Regions from separate parts of the Modestobacter sp. NPDC049651 genome, predicted to be linked through region 2. Evidence: riboswitches for the same ligand, from Rfam matches in the RefSeq annotation. Region 2 holds a riboswitch; each other region holds the start of a gene.
The links. A riboswitch is a leader RNA that binds a small molecule or an ion and turns the genes downstream of it on or off. The one in region 2 is predicted to bind cyclic di-AMP.

Region 1 (3,974 bases), on a different contig from region 2:
GTCGGACTTCCGGGTGGACCTCGCCGTGGGGGTCCCGGGTGCGCCCCCGGTGCTGGCGGTGCTGCTCGACGGCCCCGCGTGGGCGGCGCGGGAGACGGTGACCGACCGCGACCTGGTGCCGGCGGAGGCGCTGGCCGCGCGGTGGCCGGCAGTCCAGCGGGTCTGGCTGCCCGGCTGGCTGGCCGACCGGGAGGCCGTGCTCGACCGGTTGGTGGAGGCGGTCCGGTCGGCGCCGGGCCCCGCCGTCCCGGAGCCCGTCGAGGAACCGGTCGCGGAACCGGCCGACGACGAGCTGGACGACGACGACCTCGACGACACCGACGACCTCGACGACCTCGACGACCTCGACGACGAGGACCTCGGCGAACCGGTGCGCACCACGGCGCTGCCGGTGCTCGCCCCCGCCGTGCTGCCCGGCGAGCAGCCGTTCCAGCCGTGGACCCCGCGGCCGGCCGGTGACCCCCGCCTGCTGCACCAGCTCGCCAACCCGGAGGCCGCGCGGGCGGTGCGCCGCACGATGCTGGCCGGCATCGCCGCCGAGGGCCCGGTGCACCGGGTGCGGCTGGCCCGGCTGACCGCCGCGGCGTTCGGGGTGGCCCGGCTGAGCGAGGCGCGCACCGAGGACGTGCTGGCGCTGCTGCCCGAGCCCGGTGCCGAGTACCGCTGGCCGGCGGGGCTGGACCCGGCGTCCTGGGCGGGCTTCCGCCGGCAGTCCGACCACGCCGACCGGCCCCTGGAGCACGTGCCGCCGGAGGAGGTGGCCAACGCGATGGTGGCGCTGTGCCGGGCCCGGGCCGGGCTGACCCGCGAGGAGCTGTTCGACGAGACGCTGGCCGTCTTCGGCCACCGCCGGCACCACCCGGTGCTCATCCCGTACCTGGAGGCCGCGCTGTCGGCGCTGGTGCGCGCCGACCGGGTCACCCGCGCCGGAGGGCTGATCGTCGCGACCGGCTGACCCGCCCGGTCAGCGGGGAGCGGCGGCCCCGGCGGCCAGGTCGACCGGCACCCCGGGCGGCCGGAGGCGGCCCGGAGGGCGCTCGCCTCCCCTGCCGGGCGCCGGCGGTCGGTGGCTGCCGTCGCGCGGGCTCACGGGTTCGCCGACCCCAGCCACTTCGCCCGCCGGTTCCGGGAGGCGTACGGGCTGAGCCCGCGGGACTGGCAGCGCGCCCGCTGACACGCGGGCCGGGCTGCTCACGGTGTGCAGGGACGCGCGCAGGCCCCGGGAATTCGTCCGGCGCAGTCGTCCGCGGCCGTCTTCCGCAGTGTTCTCCACCCCTTCCGGAACCGCGCAGTTCACCGACGGCGAGTCCCGAGCACCCGGGCGCGCCGACCACACGGGGTCACCAGCCGTGACGTGCTGTCCCCCTGCGGAGCGCTGCGCCCGCTCATAGGTTCAGCGCGCCCGCCGGGTCCTCGTCGCCGATGGCGACCCCCGCCGGGCACGCCGAACGGGCCCGCCCCCGCCAGGGGCGGGCCGGACCGGGGACCCACCGCACGTCTGGGGTGAAGCGGCCACCGCGCCGCCGGGCGAGTTCCCGCCCGAACCCGTCAGCTCACCCGGTAGGCGGTCGAGAACGAGGAGAACCGTCGTCGATGACGACTGCACGCACGTCCATCCTGCCCCGCTCCCGCCGCGCCGCCGTGGCGGTGCTCGTCGGAGCCGGGGTGGCGCTCACCCCGCTGCCGGCCTTCGCCTCCAGCTCCGGCGGCGGCGGGGTCGCCGCAGCACCCGCTCCCGCGCCCAACGGCGCCGCCCAGAAGGCGGTCGACACCGCGCTCGCCCAGCAGGGTGACCCCTACGTGTGGGCCGCGGCCGGCCCGGACGCCTTCGACTGCTCCGGGCTCACCCAGTACGCCTACGCGGCGGCCGGGGTGAAGCTGCCGCACTCGTCCCTGTCCCAGTCCAAGCTGGGCACGCCGGTGTCGCGGGCCGACCTGCGGCCCGGTGACCTGGTGTTCTTCTACAGCCCGGTGAGCCATGTCGGGATGTACATCGGCAACGGCCAGATGGTGCACGCACCGACCAGCGGCAGCGTCGTCAAGGTGGTCAGCCTCGACGCGATGGGCAGCTTCACCACCGCCCGACGGCTGACCTGACCGCGTCCGGCGCCGCGCGACCGGATCGGGTGCAGCGGATCGTCACCCACCGGTCGCGGAGCGTCGGGAACACGGGGCCGGACGACGGCGCCGGCGCGCGGCTCGCGCGCCGGTGCCGGCACCCGGCTCTAGCGTCAGGCCCAGTCGGACGGCAGGGGGTGGCCGGTGGCGGACGCGACGCACTTCGGTCCGTACGAGCTGCGCGGCCTCCTCGGCCGGGGCGGCATGGGCGAGGTGCACCTGGCCCACGACGAGCAGCACGAGCGGGACGTCGCGCTGAAGCTGCTGCCCGAGGGCCTGGCCGCCGACCCGGCGTTCACCGCACGCTTCGCGGCGGAGTGCCACGCGGTCGCGCAGCTGACCGAGCCGCACGTCATCCCGGTGCACCGGTTCGGCGAGGTCGACGGCCGGCCGTTCATCGACATGCGGCTGGTCGACGGCTCCGACCTGGCCCGGCTGCTCGCCCGGGACGGCGCGCTGCCGGCGGCCCGGGCGGTCGCGCTGGTCGAGCAGGCGGCCCACGCGCTGGACGCCGCGCACGCCGCCGGGGTGCTGCACCGGGACGTGAAGCCGTCGAACCTGCTGGTCGCGCCGCACGACTTCGTCTACCTGGTCGACTTCGGGCTGGCCGAGGCGATCGGCGCGGCGTCGCCGGTCGAGCGGACGACCGTCGGGACGCCGCACTACCTGGCGCCGGAGCGGGTGCTCGACGGCGCCGAGCCGGACGCGCGGTCGGACGTCTACTCGCTGGCCTGCGTGCTGTTCGAGTGCCTCACCGGGGGGCCGCCGTTCCCGCTGGACACCAGCGACGCGGTGGTGCGGGCGCACCTCAGCGAACGGGCGCCGCGGGTCACTTCGCTGCGGCCCGAACTGCCCGCCGACCTCGACTCGGTGCTGGCGCGCGGCATGGCGAAGGTGCCGTCGGCGCGGTACGCCAGCGCCGGTGCGCTCGCGGCCGCCGCCCGGGCCGCGGTGCACGGCGACGCCGTGCTCCCGGTCGCCGCCGCGGAGGAACCGGCGGACGTCGGCTTGGACACGTTGCTGGGCGCCCGCCGCCCGGGGCTGACCGGCGGGGTCGTGACCCGTCCGGTGCGCCGGCCCGGGGTGGGGGGCCGCGGGGTGCGGGCGGTGCTCACCGTGGGCGCGGGTGCGGTGCTGCTGCTCGGCGGGGCGGTGCTGGGCGGGACCGTGCTCCGGCCGGTCACCCCGTCGGCCGCGGAGGTGGACGGCGTCGCGGACCCGACAGCGCGGCCGGCGGCGACCACGACGGTGTCCGCCACGCCGACACCGACGCCGATGCCGGTGCCCGTGACGCCCAGCCCGGCCGCGGCGTCGGTGCCGGCGACCGAGGAGCCGCAGGAGGCAGCCGCACCGCGGACCAGCCGGGCACCGGTCCCGCGGCGGACCGCGGCCCCGCCCCCGGCGCCCGCGCCGAGCACCCCGCCGCCGAGCGAGCAGCCGCCGGCGAGCAGCCCGCCGCCGGAGCCGCCCCCGGCGACCAGCGAGGTGCCCAGCGAGCCGGCGCCCCCGCCGGTCGTGGAGCCGCCGCCGCCGACGGTCAGCGTGCCGGTGCCGCCGCCGGTGACCGAGCCGGCACCACCGACGACGACCGCTCCGGCTCCACCGACCTCGGCGGCGCCGGCACCGCCGACGTCCTGGTGGCCGCCGTTCAACCGCCCCGCGCCGACCTTCCCGAACCGCTGACCGGCCGCGTCCGACCGGGCAGCCCCGGCCGGGTCAGGGGCGGATGCCGCGGTGGCTGGCGGCGCAGGCCGAGCAGTCGTCGCGGTCGTGCATGTCCTCCGGCGCGTGCACCGTCCGGCAGGTGCGGCACCAGCGCAGCCGGCGCCGGCTCGCCCGGACGACGTCCTCGACAG
Region 2 (3,974 bases):
CGTCGAGGCGCGGGCCCAGGCGGTGGTGAACAGCGGCACCGGCGCGGGGGTCGTGGCCGGCGGGCTGCTCGTGCTGGCCTGGGTGGACGGCTGGCGGTCGCTCTGGCTCGGGTTCGCCGTCGCCGCGGTGCTGACGACCTGGTGGGCGGACCGGTCGGCGACCTGGTCCGCCGCCCGGGACCGGCCGCGCTCCACCGGGCCGCGGGCGGGCCGGGCCCGCGCGGTGACCGCGGCCGGGCTGGCGGGGGCGGGCGGCACGGCGGTGTGGACGTTCGGCCGGGACCTCACCACCGGGTCCGGGCTGTCGGACCAGGTGACCGGCGCGCTGTGGTGCCTGCTCGGCGCCGCGGCGTTGCTGGGCGGGCTCAGCGGGCGGCTGGTGGAGCGGGCCGGGCTGCGCGGCGCCTGGGTGGCGACGGCGGCGGCGACCGCGGCGGGGACGGGACTGCTGGCGTGGCGGCCGGGGAGCGTGGTGGTCGCCGCGGTGGCGCTGGCGGTGTTCGGCTGCGGGTTCGTGGCGCTGAGCGGGGTGCTGATCAGCTGGGGCACCGCCCTGGCGCCGGAGGCGGCCGCGCAGACGACCGCGGCGCTGTTCGTCGCGCTGACCGTGGGGCAGGCGGCCGGCGCGCTGCTGCTGGGCGCGCTGGCCGACGCCGCCGGGAGCGTGCCGGCGTTCGTGGTCGCGGCCGGGTTGGTGCTGGCGGCTGCGCCGGCCGCCCCGCGCCGGGTGCCCACCGGCCCGCCCCCGGTGGCCGCCGGACCCCGCTGAACAACACCGGCCCGCACGGACGGACGACCCCCCGCCCGCAGGTGCGGGCAGGGGGTCGCTCGAGCGGGCCGGCGGGGGGTCAGCCCGCGTAGTTCACGTGCACGTGGTCCATGTGGTTGGCGGTCGGGCTGCCCCGGTCCTCCATCTGCTTCCACGCACCGGTCGGCGACGTCAGGATCTTCTGCTGGTAGATGACGTAGTCGACGCCGAGCTCGTCCCAGTGGTCGACCTGGTACTGGACGATCGCCTTGCCGAGGGCGGTGTCGGACATGACCATGTAGTCGATCGCCAGGCCCGACGGGTGACCGTGCGGGTCGACGGCGCTGGCCCGCGTGCCGCCCAGGGTGATGGCGCCGGCGCCGGGCACGTTGCTGACCACCGCGTCGGCCGCCGCCTGCGCCGCCGGCTTCACCGGGCCGGCGCTGTTGGTGATCTTCGCGGTCGTGGTGGCCGCGGTGCCGGTGGTGACGGCGACCGTGGTGATCGTGGCGGTCGTGCTGCCGGCCGAGTTGCCGACGGTGCCCACTGTGCTGGCCGGCGCGGCGGTGCCGGTCAGCGAGAGGTGCTCGCCCGGGAAGATGCGGTTCGGGTCGCTGCCGATGGTGGCCTCGTTGCGCTGGTAGAGCGCCTGCCAGGTGGTGCCGTGGGCGGAGGCGATCCTGGCCAGCGTGTCGCCCCGGGCGACGGTGTAGTCGCCACCCTGCGGAGCCGCCGCCGGGGCCGGAGCCGCGGCCGCGGGAGCCGCGGGCGCCGTCGTGCCCGACTGCGCGGCGGCCGCGGCGGTGCCCCCGGTCAGCTTCTTGCCGCAGGTGGGCCAGGCGCCGATGCCCTGCCCGGCGAGGACCTTCTCCGCGATCTGGATCTGCTGCGCCGGGGTGGCCAGGTCGGCCCGCGGCGCCAGCGCGGTGCCACCGAAGGCGGCCCAGGTCGACTGGCTGAACTGGAGGCCGCCGTAGTAGCCGTTGCCGGTGTTGATGTCCCAGTCGCCGCCGGACTCGCACTGGGCGACACCGGTCCAGTCGTGGGTGGTGACGCTGGACGGGGTGGACGCCTGGGCGGTGCTGCTCAGGACGCCGATGCCGACGACGGTGGCGCCGGCGGCGAGGGGGGCGCGAGCGACGACCTTCTTGGTGCGGACGTAGCGCGGCGCGCGGTGCTTTGCCATGAGTCGTTGATCTCCGATCACCGCCGGCGAGGTGAGCTGTCGGGTTCGGGCGATCGGCGCCCGGCCGCGCGCGGCGGCTTCACCCCAAGACGCACTGGGTGCGCCGGGAACCTGGGTCCCCCACCCCTGTCCTGGACTGTTGCGGAAAGGCCACCGGTGGACAGGGTTGGGCGGACCGGCGCCGCGCTCTCCGTGTACGAGCGCACACGAAAAGCTACGGGCCACCTTGGCAGTAGTCGTCGTGACCTGGGTCACGTCTGCGCCCCCGACACCTGTTCGCGCAGGTCGCCGGTTCCTGGTGTCGCGCCCGTCACATCGGCTCTCGACGACATGCCGAACCGCAGTGCGCAGATTGCTCGGCACGGCGCAACCACCCGCGTCTGCGCTTGCACCCGACGTCTCACGGCGGGTCTCCCGCCGCCGCCCTGCCACGGCGGCGACCGGGCCGCACCAACGGACGGCGACCTGGGGCGGGTGGCACACCCGCCGGTCCGGCGCGGAACGCGCCTCGAGGGGCAGGGACCCCCTCCTCAGGTCGGAGCTGCGACTTGCGACGGGCAACAAGTCCCGACTCCCGGGCCGTTCACGCCGCCCGGGAGCGCCGCGAAGGTGAGCCCGGATCAGCCAGACAACGCACAGGCGGGGCTCACCCGTCGCACACCTCCGCGCCCGCGAGGAAGCGGGCGTGGCCAGTGCCGGAAGAGGAGGCCACCATGCACCACTCGGAGAGGCCGGGAGCGCGTGCCGCGATGGGACGCAGGCTCTCGGTGCTCAGCGTGCTCGCGCTGCTGCTCGCGGTCCTGCCCGCGGGCGTCGCGTCCGCACACTGGCGCGGCGGGCACACCTGGGTCGTCGAGCCCGGGCAGTCGATCCAGGCGGCGGTCGACCAGGCCCGCAGCGGCGACACCATCCAGCTGCTCGAGGGGACCTACGAGAACCAGGCCGTGTGCATCAACGGCAAGGGCCTGACCATCACGGGCGCCGGGGCCGACAAGACCCGGATCACCTGGCCCGACTGGACGGTCGTCGAGGACCAGGCGCCGGCCCCGGCGGCGGGCAACGCCTGCTGGACGGAGTGGGCGCGGCACGATCCCGAGAGCACCGACACCGCCGAGGGTGACGCGCTGCAGCAGAGCCTCTCCGACGACGTCTCGGCGCTGTTCTTCTTCAACCCGGACAGCCCGGTCACCGTGACCGGCCTGCAGACGGTCAACCACCCGGCGAACGGCATCGTCGTGGAGACCGCCCGCGACGTCCAGGTCTCCCACACGAAGGGCGTCGCGCACGACCGGTACGGGATCCTGGTCAGCAACACGACCAACAGCCGGATCACCGACAACGTCGAGCAGGGCCTCGACCGCGGCATCCAGCAGGAGGGCACCAGCGGCAGCAGCGGGACCGCCGGGATCTCGGTGTCGGACTCCCCCACGGCGAACTCCTACGTCGCCCGCAACTCGTCCGACGGCTGGAACCTGGGCATCTTCGTCCGCGAGTCGCGGACGGGGAAGCTGGTCGGCAACACCGTGACCAACAACTGCGTCGGCATCAACATGTTCGACGACGGCAACACCGAGGTCCCGGTGGTCGCGCCCTCGACGATCCCGGCCGGCGACTGGCGGGTCGTGGGCAACACGGTCCGTGACAACCACCGGTTCTGCCTGGCCGGCATCGGCCAGGTGGAGGGCCAGCTGGCGGTCTCCGGCACCGGCGTGGCCGTGGTGAACATGGACTCGGTGCTGATCAAGGGCAACACGATCACCGACAACGGTCCGACGCCGCCGGCCCGGACGCTGGACTTCCCGGCCGCCGGGCTGCTCCTGCTCACCCTGCCGCTGTTCAACACCGACCAGCCGAACGCCGCTGGTCCGGTGGAGAACGTCTCGGTCGTCAAGAACACCATCGACGGCAACACCACCTCGGTGGACACCGACGGGCCTGGGCCCGCCGAGCCGTTCTTCGCGCCGCTGGACGTCCTGGTCGGCTTCCCGCCGGGGACCGTGTTCACCGACGCGGACGGCAACGTGGTCCCGACCCCGGTGC
Region 3 (3,974 bases), on a different contig from region 2:
TGGTGCACGACTGCAAGCGCGAGGTCACCGACGGGATGCTCGGGTCCGAGGTGGCGCGGCTGCAGCGGATCGTCGGCGAGCTGCAGGGCGTGCCGGCCGAGCAGGTCCGGGAGGGCCTGGCCGAGCTGCTGGCGTCGTTCCCGGTCTACCGCAGCTACCTGCCCGACGGCCGCTCGTACCTGGACGAGACGGTCACCGCGGTGAAGGAGCGGCGGCCGGACCTCACCGCAGCGGTCGAGGCGCTGCACCCGCTGCTCGGCCAGGCCGGCTCGGAGCTGGCCACCCGGTTCGAGCAGACCTCGGGGCCGGTGATGGCCAAGGGCGTCGAGGACAGCGCCTACTACCGCTGGGCGCGGTTCGTGGCGCTCAACGAGGTGGGCGGCGACCCGGCGCGGTTCGGCTCGACGGTGGCGGAGTTCCACGAGGCGCAGCAGCGCCGCGCGGAGCGCCGTCCGGAGTCGATGACGACGCTGTCGACGCACGACACCAAGCGCAGCGAGGACGTGCGCGCCCGGCTGGCCGTGCTCGCCGAGCTGCCGACCGAGTGGGCGACGCTGGTGCGCGGCTGGGTCGACCGGCACCCGCTGGCCGACCGGTCGCTGGCGCACCTGGTGTGGCAGAACCTGGTGGGCGCCTGGCCGCTGTCGCGGGAGCGCGCGCACGCGTACGTGGAGAAGGCGGCGCGCGAGGCGGGCACCTCGACCACCTGGACCAACCCGGTGCAGGAGTTCGAGGACCAGCTGCACGCGCTGGTGGACGCCGCGTACGACGACCCCACCACGCACGCGGAGATCGAGGAGTTCGTCGCCCGGATCGCGCCGTTCGGGTGGTCGAACTCGCTGGCGCAGAAGCTGCTGCAGCTGACGATGCCCGGCGTCCCGGACGTCTACCAGGGCACCGAGCTGTGGGACTTCTCGCTGGTCGACCCGGACAACCGCCGCCCGGTCGACTACGACCGGCGCCGGGAGCTGCTCACGCGGCTCGACGGCGGCTGGGTGCCGCCGGTCGACGAGACGGGCGCGGCGAAGTTGCTGGTCGTCTCCCGCACGCTGCGGCACCGGCGGGACCACCCGGAGGCGTTCGCCGGCTACACGCCGGTCGAGGCCACCGGGACGGCGGCCGACTCTGTCGTGGCGTTCGACCGGGGCGGGGTGGTGACCGTCGCGACCCGCCGTCCGGTGCACGTGTCCGCGGGCGGTTGGGGTGACACCGCGATCGCGCTGCCGACCGGCGCGTGGCGCGACCTGCTCACCGGCACGCGGGTGGTCGCGGACGCGGACGGCGTCCGGACCGCCGAGCTGCTGGACCGGTTGCCGGTGGCGCTGCTCGTGCGCGCCTGACCTGACGCCCGCCGGATCCGAGGGGCGGCTGCCGACGACGGCAGCCGCCCCTCGGTCGTCCGTCCCCCCTGGTCGTCCGTCCCCCCGGGCGGTAGCGCACCGGAGGTCCTTGAATCGTCATGTCGACTCGTCGACACAGCGTCACGTCACATCGACGCACTGCCGAACTGGGGTCGGCGTGTCACAAGAAGGTCACGCCGACGCGCCGTCGTACTGCGACACACCGTTCGACCGTTGGCACTTCCTCACCTAGCGTTCCCCTCGCGTTCGGGCCTTCCTGGCCGAGCGCGGCGCCGGACCGCCAAACCCCGTCCACCGGCGACCTCAACCAGACCCTTTCCGGACGGGGGCGGGGGACCCACTTCCGACGCGCCGCCCAGCTGCGCCGCGCGTCTACGGGGTGAAGCCGCAGATCTGCGGCCGGGCACCGATCGCCCGAACCCGACAGCTCACCTCGCCGGCGGTGATCGGAGGAACCCACGCATGTCCAAGCACTCTGCGCCTCGTCACGCCCGCGCCCGTCGCGTCCTCCGCGGCGGCGCGGTCACCGTCGGGGCCGCCGCGGTCGGCCTCGGTGCCACCATCGGCGTCGGCACGACCGCGGCCTCGGCCGCTGAGCACGACTGGTCGGGTGTCGCCCAGTGCGAGTCCGGCGGCAACTGGAGCATCAACACCGGCAACGGGTACTACGGCGGTCTGCAGTTCTCGCAGAGCACCTGGGCCGGTTACGGCGGCACCGCGTACGCGGCGCGCGCCGACCTGGCCTCGCCGGCCCAGCAGATCGCGGTCGCCGAGAAGGTCCTGGCCGGCCAGGGCATCGGCGCCTGGCCCGTCTGCGGCAAGAAGCTGACCGGTGGCACCACCGCCGCGGCCGCTGCCGCCCCCGCGCCGAAGGCCGCCCCGGCCCCGGCTCCGGCCCCGAAGGCCGCGCCCGCCCCCCAGGCGGCGCCGGCTCCGAAGGCCGCCCCGGTCCAGGAGCGGCAGCCGGCCGCCAGCCGCGCCACCCGCCAGGCCCCGGCCGCTGCGGCGACCGGCAGCTACACGGTCCAGTCGGGTGACACCCTGGGCAAGATCGCTGCCAAGAACGGCACCTCGTGGCAGTCGCTCTACGCCAAGAACCGCGGCGTCGTCAGCAACCCCAACCTGATCTACGTGGGTCAGCTGCTCGCGGTCTGACCGCACCGCACGACCACCGGAACGGCCGGGCACCTGAGCACAGGGTGCCCGGCCGTTCGGCGTCCCAGGGTTGGCGGCCCGCCGGGCGGGCATGATCGGTCCGCTCCCCAGCCCGGTTCCGCTCATCCGACCCACCCCACCGCCCACGGAGGTCCTCCCCATGCCCGAGCCCGTCGAGTTCTCCGTCTGGGCCCCGTTGCCCGAGCGGGTCCGCCTGCAACTCGACGGGCAGGTGCACGACATGGAGCGGGACGACGAGGGCTGGTGGCGGGTCACCGTGCCGGCCGAGCCGGAGAGCGACTACGGCTTCCTGCTCGACGACAACGAGACGCCGCGGCCCGACCCGCGCTCGCGGCGCCAGCCGGACGGCGTCCACGGCCTGTCGCGGCGGTTCGACCCGTCGGCGTACGCGTGCAACGACCGCCCGTGGACCGGCCGGCCGCTGGCCGGCGGCGTCGTCTACGAGCTGCACATCGGCACGTTCACGCCCGAGGGCACGCTGGACGCCGCCATCGACCGGCTCGGGCACCTGGTCGACCTGGGCGTCGACTTCGTGGAGCTGCTGCCGGTCAACGCGTTCAACGGCACGCACAACTGGGGCTACGACGGCGTCGGGTGGTACGCCGTCCAGGAGACCTACGGCGGGCCGGCGGCCTACCAGCGGTTCGTCGACGCCTGCCACCAGCGCGGCCTCGGCGTCCTCCAGGACGTCGTCTACAACCACCTCGGGCCGTCGGGGAACTACCTGCCGGAGTTCTTCCCGATCTTCGCCGAGGGCGGGGCGAACACCTGGGGCAACTCGATCAACCTGTCGGGCCCGGACTCCGACGAGGTGCGCCGCTACATCCTGGACAACGTGCAGATGTGGCTGCGCGACATGCACGTCGACGGGCTGCGGCTGGACGCCGTCCACGCGCTGGTCGACGAGCGCGCGACGCACGTGCTCGAGGAGATGGCGATCGAGGTCGAGAAGCTGTCCGTGGCGCTCGGCCGGCCGCTGACGCTGATTGCCGAGAGCGACCTCAACGACCCCCGGCTGGTCACCCCGCGGGTGGCCGGCGGCACCGGCATCGACGCGCAGTGGAGCGACGACTTCCACCACTCGCTGCACACGCAGCTGACCGGCGAGGGGCAGGGCTACTACTCCGACTTCGCCGACGCCGGGCTCGAGGGGCTGGCGCGGGTGCTCACCGGCGCGTACTTCCACGCCGGTGACTGGTCCAGCTTCCGCCGCCGGCACCACGGCCGGCCGGTCGACACCGCGCAGCTGCCGGGCTGGAAGTTCCTCGGCTACCTGCAGGACCACGACCAGATCGGCAACCGCGCGGTCGGCGACCGGATCTCCGCCTCCCTCTCCCCCGGCCTGCTCGCCGTCGGCGCCACCCTGGTGCTGACCAGCCCGTTCACGCCGATGCTGTTCATGGGTGAGGAGTGGGGCGCCTCGACGCCGTGGCAGTT

Region 1: linked by a shared signal. The riboswitch ahead of AB0J00_RS02925 (C40 family peptidase) and the one ahead of AB0J00_RS19375 (transglycosylase family protein) in region 2 are both predicted to bind cyclic di-AMP.
Region 3: linked by a shared signal. The riboswitch ahead of AB0J00_RS21850 (transglycosylase family protein) and the one ahead of AB0J00_RS19375 (transglycosylase family protein) in region 2 are both predicted to bind cyclic di-AMP.

Annotation. Positions count from the first base shown of each region.
Region 1 covers NZ_JBFAOG010000001.1:584,196-588,169, forward strand. Annotated here, with positions in the region: gene AB0J00_RS02915 (DUF4011 domain-containing protein) at 1-955, shown strand, start outside; partial or broken gene AB0J00_RS02920 (helix-turn-helix domain-containing protein) at 1,031-1,174, shown strand; cyclic di-AMP (ydaO/yuaA leader) riboswitch at 1,479-1,562, shown strand; gene AB0J00_RS02925 (C40 family peptidase) at 1,594-2,097, shown strand; gene AB0J00_RS02930 (serine/threonine-protein kinase) at 2,263-3,801, shown strand; gene AB0J00_RS02935 (hypothetical protein) at 3,835-3,974, opposite strand, start outside.
Region 2 covers NZ_JBFAOG010000018.1:66,795-70,768, reverse strand. Annotated here, with positions in the region: gene AB0J00_RS19380 (MFS transporter) at 1-769, shown strand, start outside; gene AB0J00_RS19375 (transglycosylase family protein) at 849-1,934, opposite strand; cyclic di-AMP (ydaO/yuaA leader) riboswitch at 1,941-2,088, opposite strand; gene AB0J00_RS19370 (NosD domain-containing protein) at 2,684-3,974, shown strand, end outside.
Region 3 covers NZ_JBFAOG010000029.1:5,905-9,878, forward strand. Annotated here, with positions in the region: gene treY (malto-oligosyltrehalose synthase) at 1-1,340, shown strand, start outside; cyclic di-AMP (ydaO/yuaA leader) riboswitch at 1,662-1,818, shown strand; gene AB0J00_RS21850 (transglycosylase family protein) at 1,824-2,516, shown strand; gene treZ (malto-oligosyltrehalose trehalohydrolase) at 2,677-3,974, shown strand, end outside.